DNA from 2 places in the Syntrophomonas sp. UBA5494 genome. Region 1 is predicted to be linked to the other one. Evidence: riboswitches for the same ligand, from Rfam matches in the RefSeq annotation. Region 1 holds a riboswitch; the other holds the start of a gene.

Evidence for each region. Region 1 has a riboswitch for cobalamin ahead of B3W37_RS06200 (homing endonuclease associated repeat-containing protein). Riboswitches for the same ligand answer to the same signal wherever they lie in the genome.
Region 2: linked by a shared signal. The riboswitch ahead of B3W37_RS08205 (precorrin-6A/cobalt-precorrin-6A reductase) and the one ahead of B3W37_RS06200 (homing endonuclease associated repeat-containing protein) in region 1 are both predicted to bind cobalamin.

What each region holds. Positions count from the first base shown of each region.
Region 1 is NZ_DIPG01000052.1:416-7,500, reverse strand. It holds gene B3W37_RS06220 (S-layer homology domain-containing protein) at 1-1,027, shown strand, start outside; gene B3W37_RS06215 (DUF4430 domain-containing protein) at 1,042-1,959, shown strand; gene B3W37_RS06210 (energy-coupling factor transporter transmembrane component T) at 1,956-2,849, shown strand; gene B3W37_RS06205 (ECF transporter S component) at 2,822-5,578, shown strand; cobalamin riboswitch at 5,852-6,040, shown strand; gene B3W37_RS06200 (homing endonuclease associated repeat-containing protein) at 6,173-6,565, shown strand; partial or broken gene B3W37_RS06195 (hypothetical protein) at 6,687-7,085, shown strand, end outside.
Region 2 is NZ_DIPG01000071.1:18,031-21,829, reverse strand. It holds gene cbiQ (cobalt ECF transporter T component CbiQ) at 1-403, opposite strand, end outside; gene B3W37_RS08215 (energy-coupling factor ABC transporter substrate-binding protein) at 400-681, opposite strand; gene B3W37_RS08210 (energy-coupling factor ABC transporter permease) at 678-1,370, opposite strand; gene B3W37_RS08205 (precorrin-6A/cobalt-precorrin-6A reductase) at 1,453-2,199, opposite strand; cobalamin riboswitch at 2,496-2,667, opposite strand; gene cobD (threonine-phosphate decarboxylase CobD) at 2,756-3,799, opposite strand, start outside.

The sequences.
Region 1 (7,085 bases):
ACTGGCCAAATACCAGCACCGGGCCGATGTGAAAAAGGTGACTGAGGAAGCCCTGGCCTGCCTGTCCGCGCTGCAGAATAAGAATGGCGGATTTGCCAGCTGGGGCACCGTCAATTCCGAGAGCTGCGTCCAGGTTATTACGGCTTTGTGCGAACTGGGGCTGCCCCTTGACGACCCGCGCTTTGTCAAGAACGGCAACACCATGCTGGATAACCTTTTAACCTTCTATCGCCCCGGGGAAGGATTTCTTCATACCGCCAACGGCAGCGGCTCAAATCAGATGGCGACCGAGCAGGGATTTTACGGACTTGTTGCCGCCCAGCGCGCTCGCAACGGGCAAAGCAGTTTGTATCGCATGGGCGACGCCCTGCAGATCGCCGACGCGGTCAGCCAGGGACCGAAGGCAGGAACTGGTCTTGCCGGCAAGCACGCCGATGTCAAACCTATGCCGCTGCTTCATCCGGGTCTGACCTTTGTCGACATCAGCGCCCACGTCAACCAGCCCGCCATCGAGGCCCTGGCAGCGCGAGGCATTATTAATGGCAAAACCGATACGGAGTTCGATCCGGACGCTACCATAACCCGCGCCGAATTCACCGCCATCGTGGTCCGGGGGCTGGGGCTTGCGCCAAAGGAACACCCGGTTTTTACTGATATTGCCTCAGACAGCTGGTACGCGGGCTATGTGGGCGCGGCCTATGACTATGCCATCGTAAGCGGAAAGAGCGCAACCATATTTGATCCCATGGGAGTTATCACCCGTGAAGAAGCGGCCGCTATGATAGACCGGGCCGCCAGGCTGGCCGGTCTGGACACCGCCCTGGATGACGGCGCGGTGCGAGACGTGCTGGCGCAGTTCGGAGATTATGTCAGCGCCTCTGATTGGGCCCGGGCATCGCTGGCCTTTTGCTACAGTTATGACATTCTCTCCCAGAATGATTTTGACATCCTCCCCCAGGTCGCCATAAAACGCTGTGAGATTGCCGAGATGCTTTTCCGTATGCTGGCAGCTGCCAATCTCATCTAAGGAGGTGCTACGGATTGAGCAAGTATAAAGGCAACATCATTGCAGCCCTGGTGATCCTCTGCGTTCTGGCCGGCGCGTTTTGGTGGGGCGGCAGCGCCCCGGGCTTGCGGGGATGGGCGCCGTTCTCCGCGGCAACGCCGGGCAGCAATATGTCCGCTGCGCCGGAAACCATTCCGACGCCGGCATCCTCCCCCGAAGACGCAACCGGAACGATTGTTCCGGAAACTCCGCCCGAACAGGCCCCGGAGCAATCCCCTGATGCGAGCAGGCCCGCCACTGCCCCGGGATCCGACAGCGACCGCCCCCTTAATGCCGATGAAAAGCTGGCCCTGGCGGCCTCTCTTGCCGGAGGCGCCGTATCATCCCCGGGGGTGGAGAAGGGCTCGGCTGCATATTCCACTGCGCAGGGCATGGTCCTTAGCGATAACACCGGCAAGGATAAATATCTTACCGACCCTGTGCCGGAAGGCAAGCCCGTCCCGGTGGAGCCGCAGCAGGCGGTCATCGGAGCCACCGCCTACACCTGCACCCTGTCGGTGCGTTGCGACACCATTCTCAAGAATATTAAATGGCTGGATCCGGAGAAGGTGGAGCTGGTGCCGGACGACGGGGTTATTTTTCCGGCGCAGAAAGTGACCTTTTACGAGGGTGAAAGCGTGTTCAACCTTCTCCAGCGTGAAATGAAACGCAATAAAATCCATATGGAGTTTGAAAACACGCCCATTTACAACAGCGCCTATATCGAAGGCATAAACAACCTCTATGAGTTTGACTGTGGAGAGCTTTCCGGCTGGATGTACAAGGTGAACGGCTGGTTCCCCAATTACGGCTGTTCCCGCTATGCGCTGAAGGATGGCGATGTCATCGAATGGGTGTATACTTGTGATCTTGGCCTTGACGTAGGCGGCTACTATGCCGTGGGGGGCGAATGAGCGGAGGGGCTTTTGCGGGCTATCACCCCACTGTCAATTTTCTGTATTTCACCCTGGTGCTGCTTTTTTCCATGTTTTTTATGCACCCGGTCTGTCTCGTCATATCCCTGGTCAATGCCTTCACCTATTCGGTGACTTTAAACGGACAGCGGGCGGCGGCCTTTAATCTAAAATATATGCTGCCCATGCTGCTGGTGGCGGCTCTGGTCAATCCGGCCTTCAATCATGAGGGCGCCACCATACTCACCTATTTGAACAGCGGCAATCCCTTGACACTGGAATCCATCGCCTACGGCCTTGCGGCGGCAGTCATGATCGTTACGGTGATCTGCTGGTTTTCCTGTTACAATACGGTCATGACTTCCGATAAATTTGTTTATCTTTTTGGGAGAATCATCCCCGCCATGTCATTGATTTTGTCTATGACACTGCGTTTTGTGCCGCGCTTTAAGACACAGCTCAAGGTGGTCTCCAATGCTCAGAAATGCGTAGGAAGGGATGTATCAAACGGAAGCCTTTTGCAGCGGGCCGGGCATGGCATCAAAATTCTGTCCATTATGGTCACATGGGCGCTGGAAAATGCCATTGAAACGGCGGACAGCATGAAAAGCCGGGGCTATGGCCTGCCGGGGCGCACCGCCTTTTCCATCTACCGTTTGGACAAACGGGACAAAAAAGCGCTCTATGTGATAGGCGGCGCCGGACTGTACATACTGACCGCCTCCTTTATGGGCGGCCTGTACTGGCGCTATTTTCCCTCCATGAAAGGGGGGCTGTTGGGCGTCTATCCGGTCAGTGTTTTTCTCTGTTATCTGCTGCTGTGCAGCGTACCGATCGTCATTGAGATTCAGGAGGAGCGCAAATGGAAGTCTATACAGTCAAAAATCTGACCTTTTCCTATCCCCAACAGGACAAAAAGGCGCTCTGCGGCCTTTCTTTTTCCGTAGAAGAGGGTCAGTTCATCACCTTTTGCGGTCCTTCCGGCTGCGGGAAAACCACTTTGCTCCGGCAGTTAAAGCCTTCACTTTCACCCCATGGGGAGAAAGACGGCGAGATTTTGTTCGAGGGAATGCCTCTATCCGCCCTTGACCTGCGCACCCAGAGCGCCAAGATCGGATTTGTATTGCAAAACCCCGATAATCAAATCGTCACCGACAAGGTCTGGCATGAGTTGGCCTTCGGACTTGAAAGCCTGGGCTTCGACACCCCCTCCATTCGCCTGCGGGTGGCGGAAATGGCCTCTTTTTTCGGCATTCAAAACTGGTTTTATCAAAATGTCACCGATCTTTCCGGCGGGCAAAAGCAGCTTCTGAATCTGGCCTCCATCATGGCCATGCAGCCCTCGGTACTCATTCTCGACGAGCCCACCAGCCAGCTGGATCCCATCGCGGCAGCAGATTTTCTGGCCACCGTCGGCAAGATAAACCGGGAACTGGGCATCACCGTACTCATGACTGAGCACCGCCTGGAGGAAGTATTTCCTTTGTCCGACCGCGTCCTGGTCATGGACGAGGGGCGGATCATCTGCGACGGCGCCCCGCGGGAAGTGGGCGAAGAGTTGAAAAATCGACGCCACGGCATGTTTCTGGCCATGCCGGTCCCCATGCGGATCTACGCCGGCGTGGAAAACGACCTGCTCTGCCCCGTTACGGTGCGGGAAGGCCGGGCCTGGCTGGAGAATTTGTCCGCAAGACAACCGCTGGCTGCGCTTGCGTATGAAGATCCGCCGGCTGGTGATCAAGCAGGCATCCCCGCCGTGGAGCTGGACGAAGTGTGGTTCCGCTATGAAAAAGACGCCCCCGATGTGATCAAAGGTTTGTCACTAAGGGTGTTCCCGGGTGAGTTCTACGCCATCGTGGGCGGCAACGGCACCGGCAAGACCACCATGCTTTCGCTGATTGCCAATCTGAACAAACCCTATCGGGGCAGTGTCCTCATAGGCGGGCGGGAATTTTCCCAAATCGGAGCTCAGCTGTTTGACAGGCTGCTGGGGGTCCTGCCCCAGAATCCCCAGGCCCTGTTTGTGAAAAAAACCGTGCGGGAAGATCTTCTGGAGATGCTGGCGGGAAAAAAGCTGGCTAAGTGGGAAAAAGAGGAGCGGATCAGCGCAATATCCAGGCTGTGCCGTTTGGACGGGTTTATGCAACGGCATCCCTACGATCTTTCCGGGGGTGAGCAGCAGCGGGCGGCTCTGGCCAAAGTGCTGCTTTTGGAGCCGAAAATTCTGCTACTGGATGAACCCACCAAGGGGATGGACAGTGAGTTCAAGCAAGTCTTCGCCGCCATCCTCCATGATCTTCTGGTTCATGGCGTCACCATCATCATGGTAAGCCATGATGTGGAGTTTTGCGCCGCACACGCCCAGACCTGCGCCCTGTTTTTTGACGGCGGGATTGTAAGCGCCGGTGTGCCCCGCCGCTTCTTCTCCGGCAACAGCTTTTACACTACGGCGGCAAACCGCATGGCCCGAAACAGGCTGGAACAGGCGGTGACGGCCAAGGACATCATCACCGCCTGCGGCGGGGATGCCGGGATATTTAACCTTTTGCCGGCGGATTCCGGTGTTCCGCGCAAGCCCGCCATGCGGGAAGAAAAAGACCCCCCGGCCTGGCCGGAAGAAGATGCGGCCCGGAAGCTGCCGGGCGCGCTTCCCTTGTGGCGCAAAATTGCGGCCTTACTTGGAACGACGGTCTTTGTAGCGGCGATAGTTGGAGCTGCGGACTACTGGGGCGGCTTTTCCGTGCTTTTAGCCGGGGGGGCTTTGGCCACAGAGCTTGCGGCCGATACCGGCGTCGTATGGCGCTACGCGCGGTTGATCTTAACCCTGGCGGGAGCGCTTTTCCTTGTGACCTGGGCGCTTTGGGGTCCAAGAATGGTAGCGCCGCTGAAAAACGAGCAAACCGCACCGGAAAAGCGCCGCCTCTCCAAACGTACCCTGTCGGCTATGGTGATGATCCTGATTGCCATTCCGCTGACCATTTACATCGGGATTTATTACCTGGGAGACCGCAAATATTATTTTATCAGCATGCTCATCCTGCTGGAGACCATGCTGCCTTTTGTGCTGGTTTTTGAAAGCCGCCGGCCCCAGGCCAGAGAACTGATCGTCATTGCGGTGCTTTGCGCCCTCGGTGTCGCTGGGCGTGCCGCCTTTTTCATGCTGCCTCAATTCAAGCCGGTGGTGGCCATCGTCATCATCGCCGGAGTAGCCTTTGGCGGCGAGGCCGGGTTTCTGGTGGGCGCGGTCACCGGCTTTGTGTCCAACATGTTTTTCGGGCAGGGGCCGTGGACGCCATGGCAGATGTTCGGCTTCGGCATCATCGGATTTTTGGCAGGGGTTTTGTTTCGCAAAGGGATTTTGCGAAGAAATCGTGTGGCGCTCAGTATTTTTGGCGGATTTGCCACCTTCTTCATCTACGGCGGCATCATGAACCCGGCGTCGGTATTCATGTTTCAGTCCCGCCCCGTGAAGGAAATGTTCTATCTGGCTTATATTCAGGGCATTCCCTTTGATCTGGTGCACGCTGCGGCCACGGTCACATTTCTGTGGCTTATTTCCCGCCCCATGCTGGAAAAACTGGACCGCATCAAGCTGAAATACGGACTGATCGAAGCTTAGATACAAGCTTGGCTTGAAGCGGTTGACAATAAGAAGATGTTGGCATAGCATGTATTTAATAGCGTATTATCATTTATTGCATATTGCCGATTCCGGGCTATGAATGATTTTGCTGGAATAATGAGCCGTAGAGAATCATTGGAAAATTGGAAGAAAAAAATTGGATTCTAGCCAAATGCTGACCGAACAACGGAGGCACTATTTTAGAATAGTGTTTCCGTTTTTTTATTTTAAGGGGGCGCATGATAGCATAAAAAGCCTGTAATTAGATATAGAACGTCTTGTTGTCAAGGTGAATCCGGTACAAAACCGGATTTAAAAGGGAACCGGGTGAAAATCCCGGGCGGTCCGGGCCACTGTAAGTGGGGCAATGCTTTTTAACAGACCACTGGAGCAAATCCAGGAAGCAAAAGGCAATGATGAACCACCAGCCAGGAAACCTGCCTTAACAATACTTCGCGAGCCTTCCATGGAAAGGTGTTATGTGAGTTCGCAAACTGTCGATCAGGGCGGGATTCAATTGTGTTCATCAGCCCCGGCTTCTCTATGGAAGCCAGGGCTTTTTCCAATTATGGATACGGAAGGAGTTCATTTGTGAAATCAGAACGTCAATCAATCAATATTGAGAATCTAAGCCATCTTGAAACCGCAAGACAGAATACAGGGGAAATCGGAACCGAAAGCGATTCATCAGGCCAGTGCAGCATTGTTTATCAAATGAAAAGCGAGGAACAGCTCTATCAGTACCTGCGGGGCATAGCGGATCAGTTGGGACGACCGCCCACCAAGGCGGAGGTGCCCGGGTTCCAATATATCAAAGCGCGTCTGGGGAACTGGCCCAGGATTTTGGAAAAAGCTGGAATAAAGCCGGTGAGTGAAAACCGTCGTTATAAGCTGGAGCGGAGAGCCCAGGCACGCAAAGAGAAGTCCCAGAAAAAGGCGGCGGCCAGAGCCAGGTTCGAAAGCTCGATTCAAGGGCCAATGTAGATGACCGTGCGCATATGAACCCGAGGGAGCGAAGGAGGTGACCAAGTCATTAAGATTACGGATCGCTTATCCAGAGCGGATCAGTCATGGCGATAAGGAGAATTAAGGAGGGGATAAGTAAATGAGCAGATTGATGAGTGGTCGGAGAGGGCGCAAGCGCGGGAAAGGCATTGGCCTGCTGCTCGTTTTGTTGATGATGTTTTCGCTGCTGCCGGGCATAACCTTGGCGGGCGGATCGGGGGCCGTGTATGCCGGTGTGGAGAACACGACCTTTTCTACCAGTGAGGGAGCCGGCTGGCGGGGGAGCTTGATTGACGAGCACCCGGTCAACATAGATGCAGACGCCACAGTAGCCGAGGAGGGCGAGACGAGCAATACCGCTCCGGCCTTGAAGAGCGGCGTTCCCGCCACGGTTGCGGCCGAGGTCGACTTGGGCAATACGTTTACCCTGGATCTTAGCGAGATTTTTGAGGATGCCGATGGCGACCTGCTGGCCTACCAGGTCAGAGTGGAGGATGCG
Region 2 (3,799 bases), on a different contig from region 1:
GCGTAGTCAAGGCCAGCAGATACATGGCACTTACACAGGCCAGACTGCGCAAAAGCAGGTTTATAGCCTCCTGTAAAGACTGGGGGGAAACGCCCCACCACATGCCTCCGGCATAAACCCCCGGCCAGATACCAGTTGAAAGCGTGCTGTTGGTTATGGCCACGCTCACGCAACCCACCGTCAGGAACACCAGGGGAATTGCCATTAAACCAAGATATAAGCGCCAGGAGACCCTGGCTTTCCCCACCAGCAGGGCGAATATTGCCAGGATTACCAGACAGGAAATGGTTCTGGAATCAAGTGCCAGAACCACTACCAGGATGGCCAGGGTCAGACCAAGCTTAACAGCCGGATGCAGCAGGTACCAGGGAGAATTGTAGGCGGCCTGGTCTATGCTGTTCATGCCTGAGCCCTGCCTTTACTCCTGCCTATGCTGTAGCCCAGATAGTAACATATGAATCCTGTCCCCAGGGCCGCTTGCAAGGCGAACAGCAGGGATTCGATTTCTCCGCTGGGAGGCTCCCATATTGGGTTGAACCAGGGTTCATAGCCGGGATTGATTTCTTCGATGACACCCTCGGCCTGCCCGTCGGCTCCGCCAAACTCTGCGCCTTGATTACTATATAAGGCGTAGACTACCAGACACAACATGATGGCGATCAATATAAGATTTCTCTTCACGCCTGCTCACCTCCGATGCTCATGTCACGCAGGCTTTCCACTTCCTGCCGGTTGTACGCATATAACAAATCCACCACTAATACGGTCAATATGCCTTCTATTATAGCGATAGGTACCTGTGTCACTGCAAAAATGCCGGTGAATTTGATCAAAGCCCCATAAAAACCGTCGGGACCTCCCGGGTAGGCTAAAGCTAATTGCAGGGCAGTAACGCAGTAGGTGGCAAGACTTCCCAGCGCCGCCCCAATGAGTACTGCAGCCCAGTGGGGCAGCCTGGTCTTTTTTAGGAGGGCGTAAACGCCGTAAGTCACTAGCGGGCCTACGATTGCCATAGACATGACATTGGCGCCAAGAGTGGTCAACCCGCCATGGGCCAAAAGAAGGGCCTGGAATAATAAAACGATCAGGCCGATAAGCACCATTACGGCAGGCCCGAAAAGAATGGCTCCCAGGGCCACCCCGGTAGGATGGGAGCAACTGCCGGTGACAGATGGCAGTTTTAGTGCCGAAAGCACGAAAGTAAAGGCGCCCGCAAAGGCTAACAACAGCATGGCTCTGGGGTTTTGGGCCACCAATTGCCGGGTTTTTCTGATGCTCAGGTAAAGAAAAGGCAGCATTAAGACAAACCAGGCCACAGCCCAGGGCAGCGGTAAGAATCCTTCCATTATGTGCATTCCGAATGATAACAAGATAGTTAACCTCCTTCCTGGTTACGATCAGTTCACTCTTTTAATCAGCTATATCAGGCAAATCAATTAAGTCTATTCCCCCCTATCGCTGTATTAAATCCATTAACTGCTTTATCCCGCAGGCGGTAGGATATTGTTGCGAGGTCTTTCTTTTGATGACAACAATAGTCAGATTAAGATCCAGGGCGGCCGAGATTTTGGTGTCTGCGCCGCCCATTTTGCCGCTGTCCCGCGTCACCACGACATCCGCATTATAAGTCTTGAATAATGTTTTGTTAATTTTGCGGGAAAAGGGGCCTTGCATGGCCACGATATCATGGATAGGAATTCCAATATCCTGGCATTTCTTTACTATTTTCCAGTCCGGCAGTACGCGGACTACAAACCGGGTCCCCTGCAGGCGGGAGTCATTGCAGAAGCTGTCCAGGCAATAGCTCCCGGTAGTTAAGAATACATTTCTGGCGCCGATTTCAACTAATTTGTCCACCGCATCTGCAAATGAATATACCGTGAACAATAACGGCGAAACAGGCAGTTCCAATTCCTCCCGGTAATAGCGGATATATCGAGGTGCGGGGGTGATCTGGTTTATGGCTTCGAAAAGGCCGCTGCTGCTCTCGGAGCTGGCGTCAATCACTATTTTCACCTCTTGGTCATTAACAAACTGCATCAAATCCAGGTTATGATCAGGCAGGAGATGACATCCCAGTCCGGCGTCGATAATGTGGTGACGGCAGGAAGAATTGGTTGGATAAACAACCACCTGACAACCGCATTCAATAATCTGTGCCATGATCTCGGGGGCTTCTTTAATTCCTGCGACCAGCATAATCAACCCATTTCCCTCCCTGCTTACAGGCATAAAAAATAGCAGCACATCTTGAAACCTCACCTTGGCGGTGACAGCAAGAACAGGCTGCTTACTGGCTCAGGTATCATCGTGTCGCCAGATCTGGCAGACACTCTCCCAATACAGTCATTGGCTCGGTTTGGCACCGATTGTCTTTTCAGCCGTTTCCCTCAGGAAAAGGCGCCCTATGTTTATTCAATATAAAAACCCTGTACCGTATGATACAGGGTTGTGGTTCACGACCATCGTACACACCCATGCACCGTGGGCTAATGTAGACTAAATAGAATGCAGCAGGTTTCCTGACTGAGGTTCATCGCCTTTTACGCCTTCCCAGATCTTCATCCAGTGGCATTCAGTAAAAGGCTCCCCATTACAGTGGCGGCACCGTGATGGATTTTCACCATCTTCCCTGTGTCATTCTTCACTGTTATTTAGTTAAGTCTTATTTTATCGGTTTTGGGCAAATATTTCAATCTTTTTTGGTACGCAAATTAAAACCTTTTTCAAAAACCTGGCATTTAATAAAGTTACTTCACTTGACCTGTTTCAAGGCCTCTACGAGGCGCAGGTTTTGATCGCGGCCTTTTACGGCGATGCGGAAGTAATATGGGGATAGGTTTGCGAAATTCGAGCAGTTGCGGATTAAAATACCGCGGGGACCCAGGCGCTCCTGCCACTCGTCTGCCGTAAGGCCGCTTTTTTCCGCGTCGATGAGCAGGAAGTTGCTTACCCCGGGGAATACCTGCAAAAACGGCAGCTCTTGCAGCCGTTCTATGAATAACTGCCTTTCCTGATTGACAAAGGCGATGGTCTTTTCCATATAAGCCACATCAGCCAGCGAAGCCCGCCCGGCCGCCAGAGCCAGGGTGTTGATCCGCCAGGTGGGGAGCAAAAACTCCATGCGTTTGATATGTTCTGCACAGGCTGCCGCATAACCCAGACGCAGGCCGGGAATAGCAAAAAATTTGGTTAAGGATCCCACCACTACAAGGTGGGGATTGTGCTCCACCTCCTGGCTTATGGAGAGTTCCCGGCCGGCGAAATCCAGAAAGGCCTCATCAACCACTATAACTCCCCGGACGTCCTGCACATAAGCGGCCAACTCCAGCAATTCCTGCGGTTTAAAAAGATTGCCGGTGGGGTTATTGGGATTACCGATAAATATCAGGTCACCGAGCTGCAGGGCCTCCCTGATCTCTGGCAAAGGCAGCCTAAACTGTTTATCGGCATCCAGGGCAATTCTAACCACCCGCGGGTTTTCCAGGCCTTCTCCGTATTCGGAAAAACAGGGGGCCAACAACAAGAGCCGCCCTTTATAAAACATCCTTCCCAGAAGGTAGATTAATTCCGAACCGCCGTTGCCCAGGACCAAATTGGCCTTATCCACCCCCAGGTGCTGAGCCAGGGCCAGTTTACAGGAATCGCCGCACGGTTCGGGATAGTGAGTCAGCTGTGAGATATTGCTTTCAATTGCCTCCAGGGCTTGCGGCGACGGTCCCAGAGGGTTGATGTTGGCGCTGAAATCCAGGATCTCGTCAAGCGCTATCCCCCACCTCTGGGCGGCTTTCCACACATC